DNA from 3 places in the Lysinibacillus sp. RS11 genome. Region 2 is predicted to be linked to each of the others. Evidence: riboswitches for the same ligand, from Rfam matches in the RefSeq annotation. Region 2 holds a riboswitch; each other region holds the start of a gene.
The links. Region 2 has a riboswitch for S-adenosylmethionine ahead of AB9L17_RS20445 (Na+/H+ antiporter NhaC family protein). Riboswitches for the same ligand answer to the same signal wherever they lie in the genome.

Region 1 (3,284 bases), 360 kb from region 2:
TAGCGAATGTTGCCCAAAATCTAAACTAATTAATATAAAAAACACCACACATTCTAGGACATAAAAACACTATATCAACTATTAATATATATATAATCCAATGAGTCTAGAGGACGTTAGATGGGTGTTTTCATAAAGTTTGAAGAAATGACGCAAAAGTATTTTTGATGATCTCTACATAAATATATAGTAATGAAAAAATGGAGCTATCCCAAATGCTGGGTAGCTCCATTTTTGCTAAATTTGTAAAGTGTTTTGCGTAATTTTTAGGTAAAAAAGTTTATACTGAATAAAGAACTAAAAATAGGGGCGGTTTAACATGAAAACAGTTGTTGTATTAGGTGGCGGAATTACAGGATTGTGCACAATGCATTATTTGCAACGTCAGATTCGAGAGAAAAACCTAGATGTGAAGCTTGTGCTCGTTGAAAAAAATACATATCTAGGTGGCAAGCTGCACTCAGCGTATAAACAAGGCTTTATCCTGGAAACAGGAGCAGATTCCATTGTTGCACGTCATAAAGGTGTTTTAGAGTTAGTAAAGGAACTTGATTTTAAACAGAATCTTGTTTATAACGAAACTGGTATTTCGTATATTTATACAAATAATGAGTTACATGCTATCCCAGCAGACTCGACGTTCGGAATTCCAATGAGCTTACCATCACTTGAGGAAAGTACGCTTGTATCAGAAGAAGGGAAAAAAGCAGCATTAAAGGATTTAACAATGCCAAATGAAGGGTTTACAAAGGAAAGCTCGATTGGGGAATTTTTAACGTATTATTTAGGTGAGGAGCTTGTTCAAAATCAAATAGCACCAGTACTTGCAGGTGTATATTCGGGAGATTTAAATCAACTTTCAATTGCTTCCACATTACCGTATTTAATCGATTATAAAAATGATTACGGTAGTATTATTAAAGGTTTTGATGCAAACAGAGAGCAATTTGTGAAAGCTGCTAATAAAAAATTTATTTCATTTAAAAATGGTTTATCGTCACTAATTGAACGACTTGAAGAAACTTTAACAGATGTAGAAATTGTGAAAGGAATTGCTACGACTAGTGTTAAAAAGCAGGAGAATCAATATATCGTTACTTTAGCAAACGATAAAATGATTGAAGCAGATCATGTTGTTTTGGCACTTCCTAACGATTCGGTACAAAACTTATTGCAAGATGAATCATTGAATCGCTATTTTGGTCAATTCAATACTGCATCAGCCATTACGATTTACTTAGGATTTGACGTACCCGATCATAGATTACCAGCAGATGGAACAGGCTATATTGTATCACATAATTCCGATGTTATATGTAATGCAGCAACGTGGACAAGTCGCAAGTGGAAGCACACCTCTGCAGAAGGGAAATTACTTGTACGACTTTTTTATAAGAGCATTAACCCTGCGTATGAGAGATTGCGTATGATGACAGATGAAGAATTAGCAGCTGTTGCCTTAGAGGATGTAAGAAAAAGCTTGGGGATTGAGGAAAAACCAACTGTTGTCGATGTGACAAAATGGATTGATCAAATGCCGAAGTATGACTTGGCACATCGTGAGGCGTTACAAGGTCTAGTGCAAGAGCTTGAGAACAACTATCCAAATTTATTAATAGCGGGATGCTCTTATTTTGGAGTAGGCATAGGGGCTTGTATTCAAAACGGGAAAAAAATTGGTGAGGAACTTGCTGAAAAACTATTGTAATTGTTTGATAAAAATCGAAAAATAATATTTTTTTCGTAGAAAATATCTTTTGTTCAGTGAAATAGTCTTGACTCTATCGTTCGTAAACGATATGATTCTTTTAATTATTTAAAAAATTCATACTACATTCTTATCAAGAGAAGCTGAGGGACTGGCCCTATGAAGCTTCAGCAACCAACTTTTTGTCAGGTGCTAAATCCAGAAGACCAATGTGTCGAAGATGAGAAGGAAAAACAATTACGAAACGTAAAAGCCTTCTTTTTTTGAAAGAAGGCTTTTTTATTTGATAGATAAGGGAAGAGAGGCTAGTTTTATGGGATTGCTTGAAAAGTTAAAAACGAATGTTCTTACAGCAGATGGTGCAATTGGTACGCTTTTATACGGCTATGGCTTGGAGTACTGCCATGAGGAAATGAATGTTCAAAGACCAGAATTAATTGAAAAGATTCATAGAGAGTATATAGCAGCTGGAGCCGACATTATTCAAACAAACACGTATGGAGCTAATGCCATAAAATTAGCTCGCTATGGATTAGAATCACGTGTGCAGCAGTTTAATGAAGCTGCTATTACGATTGCCAAACGAGCGGCGGCAGATGGTGGACAATTTGTCTTGGGTACTATTGGAGGAATCCGTGGTATTCGAAAGAGTGATGCAACGTTAGAGGAAATTCTGGCAACGGTCGAAGAGCAAACAACTGTTTTACTTGCGGGAAATCCAGATGGTCTTTTACTTGAAACATATTATGATTTTGAAGAGCTGACAGCAACTTTAACAATGTTACGAGCTAAAACAAAATTACCGATTATTGCGCAAGTTTCTATGCACGAACCAGGCATTTTGCAAAATGGAATGAGTTTAAACGCCGCTTTACATAAACTTGAAGCGCTAGGTGCTGATATCGTGGGTGTTAACTGTCGCTTAGGCCCACACCATACTATTCAAGCATTTGAAGGTGTAGAGCTTCCTGAAAAGGCATTTATGTCAGCGTATCCGAATGCCTCTCTTCTTGATTTGGAGGATGGCCGTGTCGTTTATGAATCTGAGGCAGATTATTTTGGGCGAGCAGCTATAGCACTTCGTGATCAAGGAGTGCGTTTAATAGGTGGCTGCTGTGGTACGACACCCAAGCATATTGCCGCAGTGAAAAAGTATTTAGAGGCGCTATCTCCAGTTGAGGAAAAGCACGCAAAGCCAGAAAAAATCGCAGTTTTACGTGAGGCAGAGCCGCCAAATTATGAGCCGTTACATGTAAAAGTAAAACGAGAACGCTCAGTTATCGTGGAGTTAGATACTCCTAGACATTTAGAAATTGAAGGCTTTATTGAAGGTGCCGAAAAATTGTATAAAGCTGGTGCAGATGTAGTCATGATGGCTGATAATTCACTGGCATCGCCAAGGATTAGTAATATTGCGATGGGTGCCCTATTAAAAGAAGTACATGGGGTACGCCCATTGACACATATAACATGCCGAGATCGTAATTTAATTGGTCTTCAATCACATTTAATGGGATTAAATGCACTTGGGATTCATGATATTTTAGCGGTTACTGGAGATCCGACAAAGGTAGGT
Region 2 (3,284 bases):
TTTAATTTTCAACCTACGTTTTTTGGTCAAGATATTGTTTATGTTCATATTCAGGATCGTGTATTTAAAGCTAATGTAACATGGACGGGTGTACTACTATTTGGTCTTTTAGGAGGTGTTATTCAACTTCTTATTAATAAATTTAGTAAATCAGATAACCACGCGTATTGATATTAAATAAATCCGCCAATCTTCATTCGTAATAAAACGCCAAAGTTTCATTAATACGACAAGCGCCATTACGAGGAGGATTAAATATCGACAATGACTACAAATAAGAAAAAGTTGAATGAATCCGGAGGTCAATGGAGTAATGGATTTTATGTAGCATTAGCATATGGAATGTTATTCGTTTCTTTAATGCTCGTAACAGGAAAAGAGCTTACAATTAATATTTTGACTATACCCGCTTTAGTATTATTTTTGGTTGTTAGCGTTACTGAATATTTTGTGACGAGAGACGAAAAAAAAGATATGCCTCAATGGATTATAGTGGGAGCATTTGTTATGGCTGTTCTTACTGCAATAGGTATGACGGTTATTTCAAACTAGGGAGTGAGAAGATGCTACATAATGGAATAAAATAGATCGGATTTTTAGCTATGCTAATGTTTGGAGGCATTTTTATTTTCAGATGGTTTCTTCGAGATGAATTATTATTAGATCAATTCATTGGTTTTTTGGTAGGTTCTATTCTTTTTATCGTGTCTTTTTTTGTTAAAAGAAACTAAATTAGTCTGGTCGTCTCTACGATTACTATTGAGCTTTATAAATATGTCTCTTTACAATAGATGATTACTATCTTTTGCTTCACATTTTCTATACCTTCAATTTCTGCAAATGCACCTACATCTTTGTAATTCTCCTGTTTTAACAATCTAATTCCCTATCGTCGTGATAGATGGTTCTAAGATTACACCAACATTTTTAACATCTTAATTTAGCACTTCATAAATCGCCCCTCTCTTTTTTACCGTGGTCGCCTTAAAGCGGATTTTCTTTCTTGAAAAAACGTTTTTATGTTCTATGAAATAGTATTTAATTAAAAACAGGTTGCAATTATAGATGTTTTATTATAGTATTTCATTATTGTGCAAAAAAATAATATATTTTTTCTTCTTATCAAGAGAGATGGAGGGACTGGCCCTATGAGATCTCGGCAGCGGAACTTTGTGATTAAGTTACTGTGCCAAATCCAGCAAGCAATGGCTTGATAGATAAGAGGAGTGTTTTATAAATATAAGACCTCTTCTTGTTATTTCAAGGAGAGGTCTTTTTTTAGAAAAAAATGGACAAGGATGTATCCATTTTTAATTTTTGGAGGTAGAACAATGAAGAAAGAGAATCCATGGGCGCTGATCCCATTTGTTGTTTTTTTAGTTTTATTTATTGGTTCAGGGATTATTACAGGTGATTTTTATGCCTTTCCTGTCATTGTAGCCATTTCCATTTCGGGCGCTGTGGCTCTGGCGATGAATCGAAAAGAATCGTTTTCGCGAAAGGTTGATATTTTCTGCAAAGGCGCAGGAAATTTAAATGTCATGCTGATGGTTGTTATTTTTCTCTTGGCTGGAGCCTTTTCAGCGGTAGCAAAAGGCATGGGGGCAGTGGATTCCACTGTTAACTTTGCTTTATCGGTCATTCCGCCAAACCTGCTTGTCGTAGGCTTGTTCATCATTGCCTGCTTTATCTCCCTGTCAATGGGTACATCGGTGGGAACGATTGTTGCACTGGCGCCGATCGGAGTTGGGATAAGCGAGCATATCGAACTTTCCATGGCTTTAGTAATGGCAGCGATTGTTGGCGGTTCGATGTTTGGCGATAATTTATCCATTATTTCAGATACAACAATTACTGCCGTTCGTTCACAAGGCGCACAAATGAAGGATAAATTTAAGGTGAATTTTTGGATTGTGTTGCCGGCAGCTATTGTAACGAGCATTATTTTAGGGGTTATCACAATGGGTGAAACCGCACAAGTGGAGCATTTAAGCTATAGTTGGATAAAAATTGTTCCCTATGTTTTAGTTATTATTTTAGCGTTAGCTGGAATGAATGTTTTCTTTGTTCTCGCATTTGGTATTGTTCTCGCCGGGGCTGTTGGCTTAGCGGATGGCAGCTATCATTTAATGAGCCTTATGCAAACGATTGGCGAAGGAATGGCAGGCATGTATGAAATGGCATTTCTTGCAATATTAATAGCTGGAATGGTGGAGGTTATTAAGTTTAACGGAGGAATTGACTTTCTACTTCACCTTGCGACACGAAGAATTAAATCGAAAAAGGGTGCTGAATTTGGGATTGCCAGCCTTGTGGGTCTAACTAATTTATCTACGGCCAATAATACGATTGCTATTTTAATTGCTGGTCCGCTTGCTAAAAATATTGCTGAACAGTATGATATTGAGCCGAGAAAGTCCGCAAGTATATTAGATATTTTCTCCTGTACGGTCCAAGGTCTTCTGCCATACGGAGCCCAATTCCTGGCAGCCGCAAGCGTAGCTGGAATATCGCCAGTGAGCATGCTACAATACTCTTTCTATCCGATCTTGATAGGAATTTGCGGAATCATCGCTATCCTTATTGGATACCCGGCACAAAAGAAAGCCTGATCTTTATCACTTTAAAGTGATGGGGGTTGCTTTTAAGAAATTTGAACTTAAATTCAAAAAATCCAATTGTTTTGAAAAAAAGATTAATCAAAACGATTGGATTTTTTTATGGGGTTATAGGTAGGGTATATATGATCATTCCTATTGAGCTTTTTAAATACGTACACGTGTAATTGTTCTAAAGTCATAGAAATATGTGGTCAGGTTATTCACTATTCTTTAAATAAATCCATTGACATGTTTTTCATAAATTCTCTCACTTCTCGGATGCAAGGAAGTTCACTTTCTACAAGCTCCACCCCGACATTTTTTGCTAGTGGTTGAAGTATCGGGCTTAACTCTTTAGAATCAAATATTTTACTTGGTCTTACCTCTAAGCAATAGCTTTCGATAAATTTCAGGTTTCTTCTTACTTTCAATATGCAACTGGATCATTGTTCAACCTCCCTCTTCTACTTGTTAAAGGATGCCGATGAATCTACAACTTAATCTGATTTCACCCCATGTGCAATAATCACTTACTTCATCTCTTCATTAAATTTCTACTTTGTAGCTATTCACAAAGTGAACCACTCTCTATTAACTCTACTAACAACCTGTCCATTCTGCAATACTTCAAAATCCATTCCCCACCTTTGTGCACTCCTGAATACTTGACGTGTTAATTGTGAA
Region 3 (3,284 bases), 2.3 Mb from region 2:
GGAAATACTAATGTTTCTTTCATTTTATGAGGATCTTGAAGCGTCACCCCAAATGGTCCCTCACTTAAATGACCAAGTGTCATCGCTGTTGCAGCATCTTTTTCATAAAAATCTAAACGAATATTCGGAAAGCGCAAGGACATATACTGTGAATGTTGCTCAGGCTCTGGTAATTGCAATACCTCCTGCCATAATTTCACGGTAGCTCGCACATCCTTTACATAAAATTGCACCGATTCCATTGTGATCGATTGTTTTGGATGGATTGCTCCACTTGCCTGTAATTGTGCAAAACGGTCCTCATCATCAGCAGCCCACTCGATTAAAAAAGGAAAATCAATTGCCTGCCCTGACTTCCCAAAATGCAATAGCTTCCATTCTACGACGGAGCCATCTGGTCTTGTTCGACTGCAAGCATCAGGACCATACACCTCAAAACCAAGTGCACGCAAACGTTGTCCCTCTTCTTCAATATTTTTTGTACGTAATGCAATTCGTGAAAATCCATAATGCTCCTGCGCCCGCTTAAACGTATAGTGTAGGGAATAAGGCAATTTCGCTGCATTTTCAAATAAATGACGATCATAAATTGCTATTTGCTCAATATAGTTTAATCCAAAGTAGCTTAGCGCATTATATGTCCCCCACATTGTGTGTTGACCGCCGTTAACTGTATGGATATTACGTTTGTTTAAAAAAACCTTTGCATTGTCTGGTGATGGAACTTGATGAACTAGATGGTCAAAATATAAAGTCATGACTACCCCCCTTTTTTCTCCCACTATTATATACTTTACCTGTTAGTTTTGTTGGTTTAAAATAAAATTAAGAATATTCAATTTGTTAAGAAGTTGCTATATTTTATGCTAACTATTTCAAGATGCTCAGTAAGGAAATTACTATTTGCTGAGCATCAAAGAAAAAAGTTTTTCATTTTAGGTAAATCGATGTTATATTCACATAAAATAACAAGAGGTGATTAGAATGACAGACAAAGTAGCTGCTTTTAAACTAGCATTGGGTAATTATCCAACAGGCGTTACGGTTGTCACAGCTTGTAATGACGCTGATGAACCTATTGGCTTAACTGTCAATTCCTTTGCGTCAGTTTCCATAGATCCACTGCTTATTTTATGGTCGCTCGACAAAAAATCACAGCTTCATCCATATTTTACAGCAGCTGAAAAGTTCGCTGTGAATATTTTAGCGAGCAATCAAGAACATTTATGTACACTATTCTCAAGTAAAATCCCAGATCGTTTTGCTCAGGCACAGTGGTCAACTTCCGTTCACGGTCTACCGATTTTACACGATACTGTGGCCACTTTACAATGCACAACCTTTCGACAAATCGATGCAGGAGACCATACGATATTTATTGGCCAGGTCCTAGCAATTGATCATGCACAAAAGGAGCCCCTACTCTATCATCGTAGACATATTGGGGAAATCCCTAAAAGTTTTTATAGCTAAGATACTATCTTCATAAGCAATTAGAATTGACTACATCCGAAAACAGGCTGGTTCATCGTGATCCATCCTGTTTTTTGTAAGAAGATTGAGCCATATTCTGAAACGCTATTAACGTCAATGTCTTAAAAGAAGATTGTTCAATTTTAACGGAAATCCAGCACAGCAGAACCTCTAAATCCAGCACCTTTGGCTAACTTCTAAAAAAAAGCCACAAATAAGCAAAGAAAATAATCCCTGCTTTCTTTGTGACTTTCAAATATCTAGCCAACTATCATCCTATTATTTACTTTTTCTGTGGAAATCTCTGCTTTTCGAGTCTGTTAATCTGAACAATGACACCGTCTTGAATCGTAATGTTCACTTCTCCATATTCTAAATTCTGAATGGCCTTTGCAATTGCCTCTAGCTTTTTGTCATCGATCTTTGCCTGTTGAGTCATCCGATACACCCCTTCTTTTTACATACTTTTTGTACATAAGAGGCCAACGCATCAAATTGATTTATAGCCCCCTTATCTCTCAGATAGCCCTGTTGGATTTGGCACCTACACTATTGGTTGCCGAGGCTTCATAGGGCCAAGTCCCTCCACCTCTCTTGATAAGAGTATTATGTTTCTTGGGAATAATTCTATAATTCAGAAAAACTATTGTCAACATAAACATTACAAATCCTAGTTGAATACTTTGTAATTAAGTAAAAAGGATTACGTAAAGTTCGAATATTTTAGTGAAGACGTTTATTTTCCTTGAAGCTAAACATACACAAGTTATTTTATTCGGTATTAAAAGGCAGTATTACTCCCACCATTCACTTATTACAGAATGAAATGCATTTTCACAAACCTAACGCATACAACTACTTTTTAAATATTCACTAAATAGTAATTTAAACAAAACAAAAAAACTGTGCAGATCACTTTTTCTCTACACAGTTTTCACTTTACGTATTTTGTAAAAAATCTATTAATGCTTTCGCTGTTTGTTGCTTGCCCATTACCTTTGTTGGTTCGCCTTTAGCCGGTACAATCCAATGTGGCTCATCTCCACCATATAATGACTGCGAGCTATTTGCTACCATAAACTGAGCGTTAGCCGATTCCATCCGTAGACGTGCGCGGGATAGTAAAAATTCCTCATCATCTGTTGCCTCGAGCTTAAAGCCCACTAAAGTAACATTCGGTTGCCACTCTTTTATCTGACCTAATACTTTAGGTGCCTTTTTAAAGTGAATGATAGGTGGCTCGTCAGATGGCATTTTACCTGCTTCCTCCATTAAATTTCCGGATTGGTCATATACTTTGTCAATGAGCCAATCTGAACCAGCTGCCGCCATAATAACGATATCCACCTGTTCTTGTTGAACAGCGTGTCGAACTTTCTCGCCTAAATCCTCTATACCTTCAAATCGAATGGTACGCATTTTATCTTTGTTTGTCGGAAGTTGTGCGAAATAACCATGCAAATATAAGACGTTAGCTCCAGCCGCTAGTGCCGCCTCAGCTAAATAACAGCCCATCGAGCCTTTTGATAAATTCGTATGCCCTCGCACACGATCCCATTTTTCAAGCGTTCCCCCACTTGTAATGAGTACGGTCTTACCTCGTAATGTCCCCATACACTCACCTTTTTCTAATCAATTTCGCCTGGCATAATTGCCGCTGACGCTTCGCTTTCTCGCAGAAAACATGTGTAGCTGACGCTCTGCTTCCGCTACAAAAAACATCTGTTGAATGAAGATAAATATACAAATACTATTTTAACGTAATGCTATGTTAAGCTTCAATGTTGTTTTTATAGGGCATATTGCTCTTC

Region 1: it holds a riboswitch for S-adenosylmethionine, as region 2 does, so the genes downstream of both, AB9L17_RS22240 (bifunctional homocysteine S-methyltransferase/methylenetetrahydrofolate reductase) here and AB9L17_RS20445 (Na+/H+ antiporter NhaC family protein) in region 2, are expected to answer to the same signal.
Region 3: it holds a riboswitch for S-adenosylmethionine, as region 2 does, so the genes downstream of both, AB9L17_RS08395 (YezD family protein) here and AB9L17_RS20445 (Na+/H+ antiporter NhaC family protein) in region 2, are expected to answer to the same signal.

The regions. Positions count from the first base shown of each region.
Region 1 covers NZ_CP168124.1:4,311,520-4,314,803, reverse strand. Annotated here, with positions in the region: gene AB9L17_RS22250 (methyl-accepting chemotaxis protein) at 1-29, shown strand, start outside; gene AB9L17_RS22245 (protoporphyrinogen oxidase) at 320-1,708, shown strand; SAM riboswitch class I at 1,836-1,935, shown strand; gene AB9L17_RS22240 (bifunctional homocysteine S-methyltransferase/methylenetetrahydrofolate reductase) at 2,022-3,284, shown strand, end outside.
Region 2 covers NZ_CP168124.1:3,953,838-3,957,121, forward strand. Annotated here, with positions in the region: gene AB9L17_RS20435 (hypothetical protein) at 1-171, shown strand, start outside; gene AB9L17_RS20440 (hypothetical protein) at 265-552, shown strand; SAM riboswitch class I at 1,117-1,224, shown strand; gene AB9L17_RS20445 (Na+/H+ antiporter NhaC family protein) at 1,332-2,612, shown strand.
Region 3 covers NZ_CP168124.1:1,694,240-1,697,523, reverse strand. Annotated here, with positions in the region: gene AB9L17_RS08405 (VOC family protein) at 1-758, opposite strand, end outside; gene AB9L17_RS08400 (flavin reductase family protein) at 985-1,473, shown strand; gene AB9L17_RS08395 (YezD family protein) at 1,757-1,912, opposite strand; SAM riboswitch class I at 1,982-2,077, opposite strand; gene AB9L17_RS08390 (phosphopantothenoylcysteine decarboxylase) at 2,413-3,087, opposite strand.